One region of the Streptomyces sp. NPDC004667 genome, then DNA from elsewhere that is predicted to be linked to it. Evidence: riboswitches for the same ligand, from Rfam matches in the RefSeq annotation. Region 1 holds a riboswitch; each other region holds the start of a gene.

The links. A riboswitch is a leader RNA that binds a small molecule or an ion and turns the genes downstream of it on or off. The one in region 1 is predicted to bind cyclic di-AMP.
Positions count from the first base shown of each region.
Region 2: another riboswitch for cyclic di-AMP. It lies ahead of ABZW32_RS08790 (transglycosylase family protein); the one in region 1 lies ahead of ABZW32_RS22520 (LysM peptidoglycan-binding domain-containing M23 family metallopeptidase).
Region 3: another riboswitch for cyclic di-AMP. It lies ahead of ABZW32_RS00995 (M23 family metallopeptidase); the one in region 1 lies ahead of ABZW32_RS22520 (LysM peptidoglycan-binding domain-containing M23 family metallopeptidase).

Region 1 covers NZ_JBEXKC010000040.1:65,491-71,430, forward strand. The annotation lists gene ABZW32_RS22510 (aspartate aminotransferase family protein) at 1-695, shown strand, start outside; gene ABZW32_RS22515 (tyrosine-protein phosphatase) at 743-1,564, opposite strand; cyclic di-AMP (ydaO/yuaA leader) riboswitch at 1,892-2,056, shown strand; gene ABZW32_RS22520 (LysM peptidoglycan-binding domain-containing M23 family metallopeptidase) at 2,061-3,104, shown strand; gene ABZW32_RS22525 (SGNH/GDSL hydrolase family protein) at 3,268-4,053, shown strand; gene ABZW32_RS22530 (MBL fold metallo-hydrolase) at 4,266-5,477, shown strand; partial or broken gene ABZW32_RS22535 (ATP-binding protein) at 5,778-5,940, shown strand, end outside.
Region 2 covers NZ_JBEXKC010000011.1:55,152-61,091, forward strand. The annotation lists gene ABZW32_RS08775 (globin domain-containing protein) at 1-692, opposite strand, end outside; gene ABZW32_RS08780 (cytochrome P450) at 814-2,097, shown strand; gene ABZW32_RS08785 (transglycosylase family protein) at 2,234-3,250, shown strand; cyclic di-AMP (ydaO/yuaA leader) riboswitch at 3,525-3,694, shown strand; gene ABZW32_RS08790 (transglycosylase family protein) at 3,697-4,449, shown strand; gene eno (phosphopyruvate hydratase) at 4,743-5,940, shown strand, end outside.
Region 3 covers NZ_JBEXKC010000001.1:241,882-247,821, reverse strand. The annotation lists gene ABZW32_RS01005 (pitrilysin family protein) at 1-1,109, shown strand, start outside; gene ABZW32_RS01000 (pitrilysin family protein) at 1,106-2,497, shown strand; cyclic di-AMP (ydaO/yuaA leader) riboswitch at 2,726-2,884, shown strand; gene ABZW32_RS00995 (M23 family metallopeptidase) at 2,897-3,697, shown strand; gene ABZW32_RS00990 (GntR family transcriptional regulator) at 3,895-4,560, shown strand; gene ABZW32_RS00985 (HPr family phosphocarrier protein) at 4,848-5,129, opposite strand; gene ABZW32_RS00980 (GNAT family N-acetyltransferase) at 5,339-5,940, shown strand, end outside.

The DNA of each region.
Region 1 (5,940 bases):
CGCTGCTCATCGCGGACGAGGTCCAGACCGGCCTCGGACGGACGGGCGATTTCTACGCGTACCAGCACGAGCCGGGCGTGGAACCGGACCTGGTGTGCGTGGCCAAGGCCCTCTCCGGCGGCTACGTCCCCGTCGGGGCGACCCTCGGCAAGGACTGGATCTTCCAGAAGGTCTACTCCTCCATGGACCGCGTGCTGGTGCACTCCGCCAGCTTCGGCTCCAACGCGCAGGCGATGGCGGCCGGGCTGGCGGTCCTCGCCGTCATGGAGGACGAGCAGGTGGTGGCCAACGCCCGCGCGACGGGCGACCTGCTGCGCGGGCGGCTCGCGGCGCTGGTGGACGAGTACGAGCTGCTGCACGAGGTGCGGGGGCGCGGCCTGATGATCGGCATCGAGTTCGGCCGGCCGTCCTCCCTGGGGCTGCGCAGCCGCTGGGCCGTGCTCCAGGCGGCCCGCAAGGGCCTGTTCGCGCAGATGGTCGTGGCGCCGCTGCTGAACCGGCACCGGATCCTGACCCAGGTCTCCGGCGACCACCTGGAGGTCATCAAGCTCATCCCGCCGCTGATCGTGGACGAGGGGGACGTGGACCGGTTCGTCGGGGCGTTCCGCGAGGTCATGGACGAGGCGCACGGCGGGGGCGGCCTGATGTGGGACTTCGGCAGGACCCTGGTCAAGCAGGCGGTCGGCAACCGCTGAGCGGGCGGCGGGGGCCGGGTGTGCCCCCGCCGCGGGCCCCGTCGGCGTCAGCCGACGAGGAGCCGTTCGCGCAGCCGCTCCAGCGTGGCGGGTGCGAGGCCGAGTCCCCCGGCGAGGTAGCCGTCCACCCCGCCCCACTGGCCGTCGATGGTGTCGAACGCCGCGAGCAGGTACTCGGCGCGCGCCTCGAAGAGCGGGGCCAGCAGCTCCATGACCTCGGGGGAGCGGTCCTCGGGCGCGTCGCCGCCGCGCCGGACGCGGTAGCGGTTGTGCGGGGCGTTGGACTCCAGGTAGTCGGCGACGATCGCGTCGCGCCCGACGCCCAGGGCGAGCAGGGTGACGGCGATCGACAGTCCCGCGCGGTCCTTGCCCGCGGCGCAGTGCATCAGTGCCGGGACGCTGTCCTCGGCGAGCGCGCGCACCACCCGGCCGTGCTCGGCGGTGCGGGTGAGGATGATCGTCCGGTACGAGTCCCTCATGCGGGCGGCCGCCTTGCCGTCGCCCAGGACGGTGCGGAGCCGGGCGAGGTCCCCGTCGCGGACCATCTTCCAGAACTCCCGTCCGTCGGCCGGATCCGACAGCGGGATGTTCACGTTGCGCACGCCCGCCAGCTCGACGTCCGGGCCCTCCAGGGCCTGGTCGGCTCCGTTGCGGAAGTCGAAGACGGTGTGCAGCCCGAGGGATTCGAGGAACTCCGTATCGGTTTCGGTGGCATGTGCGAGATGTCCGCTTCGGAACAGTCGTCCCGGCCTGACCCTCCGCCCGTCGGCGGCCGACAGGCCGCCCACGTCACGGAAATTGCGCACTCCGGAGAGCCCGCGCTCCGGCTCCGGGGTGCTCGACGGGGGCTGGGGTATCTGCTGGGTCACGTGCGCTCCTCCGCGTGTCCTGCGTGTGTCCTGCGTGTCCGAATTGATCTGGTTGGGAACAACTTGCCATATGTGGAGGCGAGATCGCGCCAGGCCCCGTGAGCCAGATCATACGGTGACCGTCCGTGCCTGATCGCGAAATCCGAATTCCCTTGCCAGGGCGGTTGTTGCCGCAGGGGAATGGACGGAGGGTGACGGGAATTCCGTTGATCCCTCACGCCTGCTATTCCGTCAGGGAATTCACGGCTTGTTGTGCGCACTCCCGCTGGATTACCTTCGCGATCGATCCGGGTGGACCGCCTCATCCTGCCGCCGCCCGGGAACCGCACCCGACCATCGACGCGCGCGGCAGGAGCGGGGGAACCAGGTAAGTCGCCGTTCCGGATCACTTCCGGGCGGCTCGGGGTGAAGTCGTACGCGTGTTCCACGGGTACGGCCGGACATCTCCAGTCCGAACCCGACAGCTCACCTCGCAGGCGCCGGAGAGGAATTCGCCATGCCCGCAAAGGGTAAGCACCGCCGTCCGAAGTCCCGTTCCATATCCCGTGGCCTCGCCGTGGCCGGCACCGGTGGTGCCGCCCTCGCGCTGCCGCTGACGGTCGCCGCCGGCGCCCACGCCGCCACCGGGGCCGTGACGCCCGCGCAGGTGCCCCAGACCCTCCGGGCCCCCGCCGCCGCTCCGGCCGCCGCCCCCGCCGCCGCTCCGGCCGCCGCCCCCGCCGCCGCTCCGGCTGCCGCTCCGGCCGTCTACACCGTCGTCCCGGGCGACTACCTGTCGAAGATCGCCGCGGAGCGCCACCTCCAGGGCGGCTGGGAGCGGCTCTACGCGGACAACCGCGAGGCCGTCGGCGCGAATCCCTCCCTCATCCACCCGGGCCTGCGGCTGACGCTGGACGGTCCCGCCGGGACCCCCGCGCCGAAGGCTCCTGAGGCCGCGGCCGAGGAATCCTCCAGCGGGACTCCGGCGGCCGACGAGGCCCCGTCCGCGGCCGGCGGGGACACCGCCGACGCCCCCGCCGCGCCCCCCGCACCGCGGTCCGCCGCCTCGCGCGGACCGGCGGCCAAGACCCCGGCCCAGAGCCCGGCGCCCTCCGCGCCCACGGCCCCGGCCGGTTCCGCGGCCCCCGCGAGCGGTTCCGGTTTCGTCGCCCCGGTCGACGGCGGCACCTCCACCCCGTACCACCAGAGCGGCAGCATGTGGTCCTCCGGTTACCACACCGGCGTCGACTTCATCGCCGGCACCGGCACCACCGTCAAGGCGGTCGGCGCGGGCACGGTGGTTTCCGCAGGCTGGGGAGGTGCGTACGGCAACGAGGTCGTCATCCGCCACGCCGACGGCAAGTACTCCCAGTACGGCCACCTCTCCCAGCTGTCCGTCTCGGTGGGCCAGAGCGTCACCGCCGGACAGCGCATCGGCCTCTCCGGCGCCACCGGCAACGTGACGGGCCCGCACCTCCACTTCGAGATCCGCACCGGCCCGTCCTACGGCTCGGACATCGACCCGCTGGCCTACCTCCGCTCCAAGGGCGTGAACGTCTGACGGGAGCCGCGGCAGCGGCACGGACACGCGTGGGGCCGGGACCTGAGGGGGGTCCCGGCCCCACGTGTACTTATTCCTTATCCCCCGCGTGGTATAGATCACGGTCCGTCAACCCCTCATTACGTTGGCGTAGGTTGGTGACGGGGGTGAAGGATGTCGTCCCGTGGCAGCGACGAAGACGACACTCAAGACCATCGGCTCGTACGCGGCGATCGGGGACAGCTTCACCGAAGGCGTGGGGGACCCGGGACCCGGGGATTCCTATCTCGGCTGGGCGGACCGGCTCGCCGTCCTCCTGGCCGATCAGCGCGACGAGCACGACTTCCGGTACGCGAACCTCGCGGTGCGGGGCAAGCTCCTCGACCAGATCGTGGCCGAACAGGTGCCCAGAGCCCAGGACCTCGCCCCGGACCTGGTCACCTTCTGCGCGGGCGGTAACGACATCATCCGGCCGGGCAGCGACCCGGACGACGTGGCGGAGCGGTTCGAGGCGGCGGTGGCCGACCTCACCGGGGCCGTCGGCCTCGTCATGATCACCACCGGCTTCGACACCCGGGGCGTCCCCGTCCTCAAGCACCTGCGGGGCAAGGTCGCGACGTACAGCGCGCACGTACGTTCCATCGCGGACCGCTACGACTGCCCGGTCCTCGACCTCTGGTCGCTGAAGTCGGTGCAGGACCGCCGGGCCTGGGACGGCGACCGGCTGCACCTCTCGCCCGAGGGCCACACCCGTGTCGCGCTCCGCGCCGCACAGGTCCTCGGCTACGAGATCCCCGCCGACCCGGACCAGCCGTGGCCGCCCACCCCGCCGCGCGGATCGGTGGACGTCACCCGGGACAACATCCAGTGGGCGCGCGAGCACCTCGTGCCCTGGATCGGCCGCCGGCTGCGCGGGGAGTCCTCCGGCGACCACGTCGAGGCCAAGCGCCCGGACCTGCTGCCGCTCTAGGCCCTGCCGTCAAAGGCGTCGCGGGCCGGGCGCCACGGTGACGACGGGGCCCCGCGGCCCGGAGGAGCGCCCGCACGGGCGGTCCCTGGGGAGTCGGCCGGGAGATCCGGCCGACTCGCGGGCGGGACGAGGAATCCTGGGGGGCCGGTACGCGTTGGGATGGTCGTGGTCGTACGACCGTCCCACACCGCCCTGCACCTCCAGGAGGCGCCTTGACCGGCTCCCAACCCCTGCGTCCCCGGCTGCGCGCCCTGCGGCCCGAAGCCTTCGGCGCGGACCCCTCCGGCGCACGGCTGGAGCGGATCCTGCGCTCGCCGAACTTCGCCGACGGCGTCTTCCAGAACCCCGTGGGCGCACGGACCAGGCCCTCCGGGTCGATGGTCGAGTTCGCCAAGATCTACTTCCACAAGGAGCAGCGGGTACGGCGCAACCCGGGCGCCCCCATCCCGGTGTACCCCACCACCCTCGCCGAGCTGGCGAAACCGCCGGTCAGCGGGCTGCGCCTGACCTGGATGGGGCATTCCAGCGTGCTCGCCGAGATCGACGGGCGCAGGGTCCTCTTCGACCCGGTCTGGGGCGAGCGCTGCTCCCCCTTCCCGTTCGCCGGACCCAAGCGGCTGCACCCGGTCCCCGTGCCGCTGGCCTCCCTCGGCGAGGTCGACGTCGTGGTGATCTCCCACGACCACTACGACCACCTCGACCTGCCCACCATCAAGGCACTGGCCGGTACGGACACCGTCTTCGCCGTCCCGCTCGGCGTCGGCGCGCACCTGGAGCGCTGGGGCGTGTCGCCGGACCGGCTGCGCGAGCTCGACTGGAACGAGACGACCGAGGTCGCAGGGCTCTCCCTCACGGCCACCCCGGCCCGCCACTTCTGCGGCCGCGGGCTGCGCAACCAGCAGTTCACCCTCTGGGCCTCCTGGGTCGTGACGGGCGGGGAACACCGGATCTTCCACAGCGGGGACACCGGCTACTTCCCCGGCTTCAAGGAGATCGGCGCCGCGCACGGCCCCTTCGACGCGACGATGATCCAGATCGGCGCCTACTCCGAGTACTGGCCGGACATCCACATGACCCCCGCGGAGGGGATCCAGGCCCACCTCGACCTCCAGGGCGGCCTCCCGCACGGGACGATGCTGCCGATCCACTGGGGCACCTTCAACCTGGCCCCGCACCCGTGGGACGAGCCCGGCGAGGGGACCGTCGCCGCCGCCGGGGCGGCCGGGGCGGCCGTCGCCCTGCCGATCCCGGGCCAGCCCTTCGAACCGGGCGCGGCCGACGCCCCGGACCGGGCCTGGTGGCGCCCCTTCGTGGCCGCGCCCCCGGCCCCGGTGACGACCACCCCCGTACGGGCGCGGCCCGCGGCCGCTCCCGTCGCCCCGGCACCGGCCGGACAGGGCGAGCCGGAGGCCGTGGGGTCGTAGCGGACCGGGGACCCGGTGCCCCCGGTGGCGCGGGGGCGCGGGGGCCCGGTGGGACGCCTGGGCCCCGGCGTTCGTGGGGAGCGAGGGCCGGGCGGCGTACGCCCCCCGGCCGTGCCGGGGCACGCGCTCCCGGCGCATTCGGCCTCTCGTACGAGCGCTCCATCGGGAGCGGGAAGCAGCCCGCCGAAGTTCCCCAACTGGGCGTCAGGGGCGGGAGCATGCGGTCTAGCGTGGGTATCCGGTGATCAACACCGGGCCCCGGGACCGCCGGTGGCCGGGCCCCACGTACCGAGGACGCCGATGTCCGGATTCCGCGCCGCCCGCCACGCCCCGTCGAGACACGCCGTCACCGGACCCGGCCGGCAGATACGCCCCCAGTTGCTGCGCGCCGCCGTACTGCCCACGCTCGCCGCCGGGCTCAGCGGCACCGCCGCGGTCATCTTCACCCTGCAGCTCGGCGGGG
Region 2 (5,940 bases), on a different contig from region 1:
CCGCCCGGGGCGCCGAGCCGCAGCAGCTCGCCGGGCCGGACGTCACGGACCAGCGCGGTGCTGAGCCGGCCACCCTCGATGCGGCTCACGTGCAGGTCGACGGTGGTGTCGGGGCGGGGCGCGTTGCCGAGGGAGTACGTGCGCCAGGTCCTCGGGACGCGTTCGCTGCTCACGCTGACGTACTGGCCCGGCCGGTAGGGGAGCGGGAGGTGCGGGCGCAGGGTGAGCACGCCGATGTCCTCTCCGTACCGCAGGTGGCGCACTACCTCGGCGTCCCACCAGGGGGGCTCCGCGCTCGTGGCGGCTCCGGCCGTCATCGCGTCGGCGATGACCTGGTAGGCCTCGGTCCAGGCCTTCTCGACGACGGGGGTCCAGGCCTCGCCGGAGGTCTGGGCGAGGGCGGCGAGGAGGCTGGCGCCGACGGCCGCGTAGTGCTCGGGGCCGACGAGGAACTTGCGGTGGTCGCGTCCGAGGTCGCGTAGATAGGGGAGGAGGGTCTCGCTCTCCAGCTGCGCGACGACGTGGGTGAGCGCGGCGAAGAGGCGGTCGCGCTGGCGCTCCATCTCCTCGGGGGAGGCCGGGAAGAGGGCGCGGAGTCCGGGGTGGTGCCAGAAGAGGTGGGAGTAGAAGAACTTGACCGCGTGCTCGGCCCGTCTCTCCACCACCGCGAAACTGCTTTTCAAGATCCTCACGTCCACAAATCCGAAAGTAGGAATGTCGTGGAAGTCGAGGTCAAGCGATGGCCCATCTACGGACAGCCGCGACGAACCACCCATATCGGATGATGGCTTCCGGCCGGGATAACGTCGTCAGGTGCATGAGCAGACCTCCACTCCCGCGGCCGACGGTTCCCCCTCCCAGGGGCCGACCCTCTTCGACTGGGAGTTCGCGACCGACCCCTACCCGGCCTACGCCTGGCTGCGCGAGCACTCCCCGGTGCACCGCACGAAGCTCCCCAGCGGGGTCGAGGCATGGCTCGTGACCCGCTACGCCGACGCCCGCCAGGCCCTCGCCGACCAGCGGCTGAGCAAGAACCCCGCACACCACGCGGAACCCGCGCACGCCAAGGGGAAGACCGGGATCCCGGGGGAGCGCAAGGCGGAGCTGATGACGCACCTGCTGAACATCGACCCGCCGGACCACACCCGGCTGCGGCGGCTGGTGTCGAAGGCGTTCACCCCGCGCAGGGTCGCCGAGTTCACCCCGCGCGTGCAGGAGCTCACCGACCACCTGATCGACGGGATCGTCGAGAAGGCCGGCGACGCCGAGCGCGGGGAGGCCGATCTCATCCATGAGTTCGCCTTCCCGCTCCCCATCTACGCCATCTGCGAGATGCTCGGCGTACCGCGCGAGGACCAGGACGACTTCCGCGACTGGGCCGGGATGATGATCCGGCACGGCGGGGGACCGCGCGGCGGGGTGGCCCGCTCCGTGAAGCAGATCCGCACCTATCTCGGGGAACTGATCCACCGCAAGCGGGACGATCTGGGCAATGACCTCATCTCGGACCTGATCCGGGCGAGCGACCACGGGGACCACCTGACGGAGGCGGAGGCCACCGCCATGGCCTTCATCCTCCTGTTCGCCGGCTTCGAGACCACGGTCAACCTGATCGGGAACGGCCTGCACGCCCTCTTCGTGAACCCGGACCAGCGCGCACGCCTCCAGGACTCCCTCGCGGCCGGGGAACGCGGCCTCCTGGAGACCGGCATCGAGGAACTGCTGCGCTACGACGGACCGGTGGAACTGGCCACCTGGCGCTTCGCGACCGAGCCGCTGACCCTCGGCGGGCAGGACGTCGCCGTCGGGGACCCCGTCCTGGTGGTCCTCGCGGCGGCCGACCGCGACCCCGACCGGTTCGCCGACCCGGACACCCTCGACCTCTCCCGGAGTGACAATCAGCACCTCGGATACGGCCACGGGATCCACTACTGCCTCGGCGCCCCGCTCGCCCGTCTCGAAGGCCAGACGGCGCTCGCGACTTTGCTGACGCGTCTGCCGGATCTGGAACTTGCCGTTCCCCCTACGGACCTGCGCTGGCGCGGCGGGCTCATCATGCGGGGCCTGCGCACCCTCCCGGTCCGCTTCACACCTTGAAACACCGGGGTCCGGCAACCCGGCGGCGGAAACCGATCGGCTGACCGGAAGTCAGCCCGGGCCCGAACTTGTGACATCCGTTCGAAGGCGGCTAGGTTCTGCCGTTACCCCGCCGTTATGCGAAAGGTGCAGCCACATGCTTCCCGGGAACGGCCGCCACAGACGCCCCCGCCAGGTACCAGCCCTGGTCGTCACCGCCGGAGTCACCGGCTCCGCGTTGGCCCTGCCGCTGCTCGCCGCCACGAACGCGAGCGCCGCCGACACCGCCACGTGGGACAAGGTCGCCGACTGCGAAAGCGGCGGCACCTGGAGCGCCAACTCCGGCAGCGGGGCTTACGGCGGCCTCCAGTTCAGCCTGGAGCAGTGGAAGAACGCGGGCGGACTCGCCTACGCGGAGCGCCCCGACCTCGCCAGCCGCTCCCAGCAGATAGCCGTCGCCGAGACGGTGCTGGCCTCCCAGGGCCCCCAGGCGTGGCCGCTGTGCTCCGCCTCGGCCGGGCTGACCCAGCAGGGGCCTGCGCCTCAGGTGGACCCCGGCGACCGCCGCGGGCCCGTCGCCCCCACCCCGACCCGGCCGGACAGCGCCGTGCCCGACTCCAGTTCGAGCGGCCGCGCCACCGACTTCGGGGCCCCGACCCCGCAGCCGGCGAAGCCGGGCGCCTCCCCGTCCACGAGCCCGAGCGGGCTGCCGGACTACCCGCTGGGCCCGAACACCGGACTGCCCGTCATGCCGGACCCGGACCCGACCGCGCCGACCACCGCGCCTCCGGTCAGCCCCACCAGCCCGGTGGACCCGACCGCCCCGGTCTCCCCGACGGCCCCGGTCAGCCCGACCGCCCCGGTGGACCCGACGGCCTCCCCGGTCCCGACCACCCCCGGCGCCACCCCCACCTCTCCGGCCGCGGAGAAGGGCGAGGGCGCGGGCAAGCACCGCGGCCCGGCGGCCGTCGAGGTGGCGACCGCGCCCGGCACGGCGTCGGGCACCCCGGACCCCACGTACACGGTGAAGCCGGGCGACAGCCTCACCGACATCGCGAACGCCAAGGGGCTCAAGGGGGGCTGGACCGCCCTCTACCAGGCCAACGAGCAGGTCATCGGTGGGGACGCGGACCTCATCAAGCCCGGTCAGAACCTGGATCTATCCAAGAAATAGGGGCAGTTCGGGCATCCGGAAAGACCTGAATGTCCGTTATCGGTAAATGAGACATGCGTCTCTTCCGGTCAACTGGCGTGTCTCGTTCCGGAACTTCCGCAAACCCCGCCCTCACCTGCGAAAACGCCCATTTGAGGAATGCAAGTAGGCCGGTTTCTCCCTGATGTCGCGCGTTGAACATCGGGGAGAGACCTGCCTACCTTCTGAATCGCTCGCCACCGCGGGCTCCTTCGACCGCATCGCCGAATCCTGCCGGCGGACGGAGGGAACAGTCGTCGCGCAAGCGCCGAAGGCAGGAGCGGGGGAACCAAGGTAGGCGCCGGGAAAGGCCGTTGAGAGACGGTCGCGAACGGCTAGGGGTTAAGCCACGTGCTCGACACGTGACCGGGCAACTCATCCGCCCGAACCCGACAGCTCACCTCGAAGGCGTCGGTGAGGAGAACTCCATGCTGCTTTCCGGCAAGGGCAAGCACCGTCGCGGCTCCAAGGCCGTCCGCATCGTCACGCTCGCCGGTGTCGCCGGTGTCGCCGTCGCCGCCCCGCTGATGGCCGCGGGCTCCGCGAGCGCCGCCACCGTCAGCGAGTGGGACAAGGTCGCCTCCTGCGAGTCCGGCGGCAACTGGTCCATCAACACGGGCAACGGCTACTACGGCGGCCTGCAGTTCTCGTCCTCCACGTGGGCCGCGTACGGCGGCAAGGCGTACGCCGCGCAGGCCAACCAGGCCTCCAAGTCGCAGCAGATAGCCATCGCCGAGAAGGTCCTCAAGGGCCAGGGCAAGGGCGCCTGGCCGTCCTGCGGCGTCGGCCTGTCCAACTCCGCCTACAACGGCGGCGGCTCGACCACCACCCCGTCGAAGCCGAAGCCCGACACCAAGCCGGCCCCGGCCAAGCCCGCCCCGGCGAAGCCCTCCACCCCGAAGGCCGACACCGAGACCAAGGCGTCCGGCTCCGGCTCCGGCAACTGGACCCCGTCCAAGCCCGCCCCGGCGAAGCCGTCGACCCCGAAGGCCCAGGCCCCCTCGACCGGCACCGTGAAGACCGGCAACGGCTCGTACGAGGTCAAGGAGGGCGACACCCTCGGGACCATCGCCCAGGCCAACGGCGTCCAGGGCGGCTGGGAGAAGCTCTTCGACCTCAACAAGGACATCGTCGACGACGCCGACATGATCTTCCCGGGGCAGAAGCTGAAGCTCAGCTGAAATCCCGCGTAACACCGCATCACCGGGCCCGGCCCGTAGTGCTTCCCGCCGCCCGGCGCGTCTCCCACGCGCCGGGCGGCGGTGTGTTGTGCACGGCCGCCGACCTGCGGCGGATACCGCCGAGGGCGAACAGGTGAGGGTCTTATGTCAGAGAAGAGGGGTATTCGGGCCCTTTTTCGTCCCAGGACCCGGGCGGCGACAGGCCCAGTGCCCGGAGCCGGTTAGGCTCTAGTCGGCAAGGCCGTCCCACGGCCACCCGCCACCGCACACCCAGCGTCACATCCCAGAAGGAGATGCTCGTGCCCTCCATCGACGTCGTCGTAGCCCGGGAAATCCTGGACTCCCGAGGCAACCCCACGGTCGAGGTCGAGGTGGGCCTCGACGACGGCAGCACCGGCCGTGCTGCCGTTCCGTCCGGTGCCTCCACCGGAGCGTTCGAGGCCATCGAGCTCCGTGACGGTGACCCCAACCGTTACATGGGCAAGGGCGTCGAGAAGGCCGTCCTCGCCGTCATCGAGCAGATCGGCCCGGAGCTCGTCGGCTACGACGCCACCGAGCAGCGCCTGATCGACCAGGCCATGTTCGACCTGGACGCCACCGACAACAAGGGCTCCCTCGGCGCCAACGCCATCCTCGGCGTGTCCCTCGCCGTCGCGCACGCCGCGTCCGAGGCCTCGGACCTGCCGCTCTTCCGCTACCTCGGCGGCCCGAACGCGCACCTGCTGCCCGTTCCGATGATGAACATCCTCAACGGTGGGTCGCACGCCGACTCCAACGTGGACATCCAGGAGTTCATGATCGCCCCGATCGGCGCGGAGTCCTTCTCCGAGGCGCTGCGCTGGGGTGCCGAGGTCTACCACACCCTCAAGAAGGTCCTGCACACCAAGGGCCTCTCCACCGGCCTGGGCGACGAGGGCGGCTTCGCCCCGAACCTGGAGTCCAACCGCGCCGCGCTCGACCTCATCATCGAGGCCATCAAGCAGGCCGGCTACACCCCGGGCAAGGACATCGCGCTCGCGCTCGACGTCGCCGCGTCCGAGTTCTACAAGGACGGCAAGTACGAGTTCGAGGGCCAGTCCCGCTCGGCCGCCGAGATGACCGACTACTACGCCGAGCTCGTCGAGGCGTACCCGCTGGTCTCCATCGAGGACCCGCTGTTCGAGGACGACTGGGCCGGCTGGAAGACCATCACCGACCGCCTGGGCGCCAAGGTCCAGATCGTCGGCGACGACCTCTTCGTCACCAACCCGGAGCGCCTGGCCCGCGGCATCGAGGAGGGCTCCGCGAACGCCCTGCTCGTGAAGGTGAACCAGATCGGTTCGCTGACCGAGACCCTCGACGCCGTCGAGATGGCCCAGCGCAACGGCTTCAAGTGCATGATGTCGCACCGCTCCGGCGAGACCGAGGACGTCACCATCGCCGACCTCGCCGTCGCCGTGAACTGCGGTCAGATCAAGACCGGCGCCCCGGCCCGCTCGGACCGCGTCGCCA
Region 3 (5,940 bases), on a different contig from region 1:
TCGAGCTGGTCCAGGGCGCCGGCGGCTCCCTGAACGGCACCACCAGCTTCGAGCGCACCAACTACTTCGAGACGATGCCGGCCCACCAGCTGGAGCTCGCCCTGTGGCTGGAGGCGGACCGCATGGGTTCGCTGCTGGCCGCCCTGGACGAGGAGTCCATGGAGAACCAGCGCGACGTCGTCAAGAACGAACGCCGCCAGCGCTACGACAACGTGCCGTACGGCACCGCCTTCGAGAAGCTGACCGCCCTCGCCTACCCCGAGGGCCACCCGTACCACCACACCCCGATCGGCTCGATGGCCGACCTGGACGCCGCGTCCCTGGAGGACGCGCGCAACTTCTTCCGTACGTACTACGCGCCCAACAACGCCGTCCTGTCGGTCGTGGGCGACATCGACCCCGAGACCACGCTCGCGTGGGTCGAGAAGTACTTCGGCACCATCCCGGCGCACGACGGCAAGCAGCCGCCGCGCGACGGATCGCTCCCCGAGGTCATGGGCGCGCAGCTCCGTGAGGAGATCGTCGAGGAGGTCCCGGCCCGCGCGCTGATGGCCGCCTACCGGCTGCCGCACGACGGCACCCGCGAGTGCGACGCCGCCGACGTGGCGCTGACCGTACTGGGCGGCGGCGAGTCCTCCCGCCTGCACAACCGCCTGGTCCGCCGCGACCAGAGCGCCGTCGCGGCCGGTTTCGGCCTGCTGCGCCTGGCCGGCGCGCCCTCGCTGGGCTGGCTGGACGTCAAGACCTCCAGCGGCGTCGAGGTGCCCGCCATCGAGGCGGCCGTCGACGAGGAGCTCGCCCGGTTCGCCGAGGAGGGCCCCACGGCCGAGGAGATGGAGCGCGCCCAGGCGCAGCTGGAGCGGGAGTGGCTGGACCGGCTGAGCACGGTGGCCGGCCGGGCCGACGAACTGTGCCGCTTCGCGGTGCTGTTCGGCGACCCCCAGCTGGCGCTGACCGCCGTCCAGCGGGTCCTGGACATCACCGCCGAGGAGGTGCAGGCCGTGGCCGCCGCCCGGCTGCGCCCCGACAACCGCGCGGTGCTGGTCTACGAGCCGCTGCCCGGTTCCGACGAGTCCGACGAGAACGAGAACGAGGGGGCGGAGCAGTGAGCGACACCGCAGCCGTCACGATGACCTTCCACCCGCGCCCGCAGGCCGGCGAGGCCAAGCCCTGGGCCTTCCCGGCCCCCGTGCGCGGCACCCTCGGCAACGGCCTGACCCTGCTGCGCTGCCACCGCCCGGGCCAGCAGGTCGTCGCGGTCGAGGTCAACCTCGCCGCCCCGCTGGACGCCGAGCCCGAGGGCCTCGACGGGGTGGCCACCATCATGGCCCGCGCCCTGTCGGAGGGCACCGACAAGCACTCCGCGGAGGAGTTCGCCGCCGAGCTGGAGCGCTGCGGCGCCACGCTCGACGCGCACGCCGACCACCCCGGCCTGCGGGTCTCGCTGGAGGTGCCCGCCTCCCGCCTGCACAAGGCCCTCGGCCTGCTCGCCGAGGCGCTGCGCGCCCCGGCCTTCGCCGACAGCGAGGTCGACCGCCTGGTGCGCAACCGGCTCGACGAGATCCCGCACGAGCTGGCCAACCCGCAGCGCCGTGCCGCCAAGCAGCTCTCCAAGGAGCTCTTTCCGGCCACCCTGCGCATGTCCCGCCCCCGCCAGGGCACCGAGGAGACCGTCGCGCGGATCGACTCCGCGGCCGTACGCGCCTTCTACGAGGCCCACGTGCGCCCCGCCACCGCCACCGCGGTGGTCGTCGGCGACCTGACCGGCATCGACCTGGACGCCGTGCTCGCCGACACCCTGGGCACCTGGACGGGGAACTCCGCCGAGCCGCTGCCGGTTCCGCCCGTGACGGCCGACGACACCGGCCGCGTGGTCATCGTGGACCGGCCCGGAGCGGTCCAGACGCAGCTGCTGATCGGCCGGACCGGTCCCGACCGGCACGACATCGTCTGGGCGCCCCAGGTGCTCGGCACGTACTGCCTCGGCGGCACCCTCACCTCCCGCCTGGACAAGGTGCTGCGCGAGGAGAAGGGCTACACCTACGGGGTGCGGGCCTTCGGGCAGGTGCTGCGCTCCACCGCGGACGGCAAGGGCGCCTCGATGCTCGCCATCAGCGGGTCGGTGGACACCCCCAACACCGGTCCGGCGCTGGAGGACCTCTGGAAGGTGCTGCGCACGCTCGCCGCCGAGGGCCTGACCGACGCCGAACGCGACGTGGCCGTGCAGAACCTGGTGGGCGTGGCCCCGCTGAAGTTCGAGACGGCGGCGTCGGTCGCGGGCACCCTCGCCGACCAGGTGGAGCAGGAGCTGCCGGACGACTACCAGGCGCGGCTGTACGCCCGGCTGGCCGAAACCGGTACGGCGGAGGCCACTTCGGCGGTCGTGAGCGCGTTCCCGGTGGACCGGCTCGTCACGGTCCTGGTGGGTGACGCCGCGCAGATCGAGGAGCCCGTGCGGGCGCTCGGCATCGGTGAGGTCACCGTCGTCACCAACTGACGTTCGTGGCGTCGGTGTTCGGGGCCGGCGGCCCTCTGGCACCGGAGTACGACGAGGGGTCCCGGCGGTGTCACCGCTGGGACCCCTTTTGTCTGCTTTGCAGTCGTGGTTGCGGTTATGCGGTGTGGCGTACGCAACAAAAGCGCTCGTCTGTTTGGCGATCGACTGATGATCCGCCTAGCGTCGCCCTTGCTGTCCGTCAGTTGTGCGCGCCGCACTCGCGGCACCGGGCAGCGATCGCCGAGTCCCCGTCAGGCGCGAGCCTGGGGAGCCGGGGACCCACATGTGTCCCTGGGGTGAATCGGACCACCTCGCAAGAGGGGCCCGTAGGAGACCTTCCTGCTCCGAACCCGTCAGCTAACCCGGTAGGCGAGAGGGAAGGAAAGGACCAGCCCCTTCATGGCGTTTGGCAGTCGTACCGCCGCTCCCGGCAAGCACCGTGGTTCCAGCCGTCTGAGCCGCAAGACCGCCGGCTACGCCGGCATAGCCGCCCTCGCCACCACGGGTGTGGTCGCCGCCGTCGCGGCCCCGGCCTTCGCCGCGGACAACAGCGCGCCCTCCGCCGAGGACACCGGCCAGAACGCGGTCGTCGTCGCCGACGGCCTCCAGGACGACATCGAGGTCCAGGCCGAGTCCCAGCAGGTCGCCGCCGAGGCCGTCGCGGCCCAGGCGCAGGCCGAGGCCGACGCCAAGCAGCGCGCCGCCGAGGCCAAGCGGACCGCCGAGGCCAAGGAGAAGTCCGAGCGCGAGGCCGCCGAGCGCGCCGCCCGCGAGGAGGCCCGCAAGCGCCTCAACACCTTCGTGGCTCCCGTCGACGGCTCCTACGTCAGCACCCAGTACGGCGCGGGTGGCGGCATGTGGTCCTCCGGCAGCCACACCGGCATCGACTTCCACGCGGACGAGGGCACCTCGGTCCACGCCGTCGGCGCGGGCACCATCGTCGAGGCGGGCTGGGGCGGCGCGTACGGCAACAACATCGTCATCAAGCACAACGACGGTACGTACACCCAGTACGGGCACCTGCTCTCGCTGAACGTCTCCGTCGGCGAGAGCGTCACCGCCGGCCAGCAGATCGGCCTGTCGGGCTCCACCGGCAACTCCAGCGGCCCGCACCTGCACTTCGAGGCCCGCACCGGCGCCACGTACGGCACGGACATCAACCCGCTGGCGTACCTGCGCCAGCACGGCGTCGGCGTCTGACCCGCACGCACCGCGCACCTCCGCAGTACGAAGAAGGCCCCGGCTCTCCGAGCCGGGGCCTTCTTCGCGTCCCCCGCCGCAGTGAAATGTTTCGGATATCGGGCCGTCATCGGAAATTATCGTGTGCTGCAATAGAGTCGCAGCACGGTCAAGATTCCGGCGACGATGCCGGCGGTGAATCCAGCGGAGGTCCGGCCTTGCGTATTCCTGCGCACGCGGTATGCACAGCGATCCGCGACGACATCGTCTCCGGTTTCTTCGGGCCGGGGGGCCGGCTGACCGAGGAGGTGCTCGCCCGCCGCTACGGCGTCTCCCGGGTCCCCGTCCGCGAGGCGCTGCGCACCCTGGAGTCCGAGGGCTTCGTCACCACCCGGCGCCACGCCGGCGCCTGCGTGGCCGAGCCGACCGTCCAGGAGGCCGCCGACCTCCTGGAGCTGCGGGTGCTGCTGGAGCCGCTGGCGGCCTCACGGGCGGCCCGCCGGCGCACCGAGGCCCACCTGAAGGTCCTGCGCGGGCTGGTCAGGCTGGGCCGGGAGCGGGCCCGCAAGGCGCCGGGGGAGGACCTGCGGGCCCTGGGGGGCTGGTTCCACGAAACCCTGGCCCAGGCCTCCGGCAGCCCCGGGCTGATCGCCCTGCTGACCCAGACCCGGCGCAAGATCGCCTGGATGTACGTGGTGGAGCCCCCGGCGCGGCCCGTGGACTCCTGGGCGGAGCACGGCGCGATCGTCGACGCGGTGGCGCGCGGGGACGCGGAGCGGGCCGCGGCCCTCACCGCGCTGCACGCGGAACGGGCGGCCGGGGCGCACCGGCCGCGGGTGAGGACTTCGCAACCTGCCGTACACACGGCGAGCGGCCGGCATTAACAAGCGCCCCGTATACAAAAGGGAAGCCCGCGCCGGTGAAATGCGGCGTGCCCGCTTTTCCTGTCGTGTGCAATTCTGCCGGGCCGTCGAGCTGTCCGGAAATTACTCCGCCGGGCCCTGTCGACGCCGCGCCCTGCCGAATTGCCGCGGCCGAATTCATGCGGCCGGAATTCGGGAGATCGGGTGCGGGCGATCGGGTGCGTGCGGCCGGCCGGGACGGGAAAACAGCGAAGCCGCGGTCCCCGGGGTGGGGGGACCGCGGCTTCACCGGCACCGGACCCGAAGGGTCAGACGGTCTCCGGGAGCTCCTCGAGGCCCTCGGCGACCAGCTTCGCGAGGCGGTCCAGCGCGACGTCCGCGCCGTCGGCCTCGGAAGCGAGCACGATCTCCTCGCCGCCCTGGGCGCCCAGGCCCAGGACGGCCAGCATGGAAGCGGCGTTGACGGGGTCGCCGCCCGCCTTCGCGATGGTCACCGGGACGCCGGAAGCGGTCGTCGCGCGGACGAAGATCGAGGCGGGACGAGCGTGCAGGCCCTCGGCCCAGCCGACGTTGACGCGGCGCTCTGCCATGGTGATGCCCTTCAGGTTCTTACGGTTGTCTAGACCAGTCTCTCACGACACCCGGACTGCTCGGACCGACTTCCGACCCGGATCCACCGCCGTTCGACCCTCCCCAGCTTGCACTGGTTCGCCCCGGTGTGCCGGATCCGCCGCGCGCACGCGGTCCCACCTGCCGGGCACGCCCTCCACCGGGGCGCACCGCCCCTTAGGGTGGCTCCATGACCACCGCGTCGGACCCCTCGTACCCGGCCCACTGGGAAGCGGACGTCGTGCTGCGCGACGGCGGCACCGCCCGGATCCGCCCCATCACCACCGAGGACGCGGGCCGGCTGGTCAGCTTCTACGACCAGATCTCGGACGAGTCGAAGTACTACCGGTTCTTCGCCCCCCACCCCCGCCTCTCCGACCGCGACGTGCACCGCTTCACGCACCACGACTACGTCGACCGCGTGGGCCTCGCCGCGACCATCGGCGGGGAGTTCATCGGCACCGTCCGCTACGACCGCATCGGCCCCGACGGCCGTCCCGCCTCGGCGCCCGCCGACGAGGCCGAGGTGGCCTTCCTCGTACAGGACGCCCACCAGGGCCGCGGGGTGGCCTCCGTCCTGCTGGAGCACATCGGCGCGGTGGCCCGCGAACGCGGCATCCGCCGGTTCGCCGCCGAGGTGCTGCCCGCCAACACCAAGATGATCAAGGTCTTCACGGACGTCGGCTACCAGCAGAAGCGCAGCTTCGAGGACGGCTCCGTCCACCTCACCCTCGACCTCGAACCCACCGCCGAGTCCCTCGCCGTCCAGCGGGCCCGCGAGCAGCGCGCCGA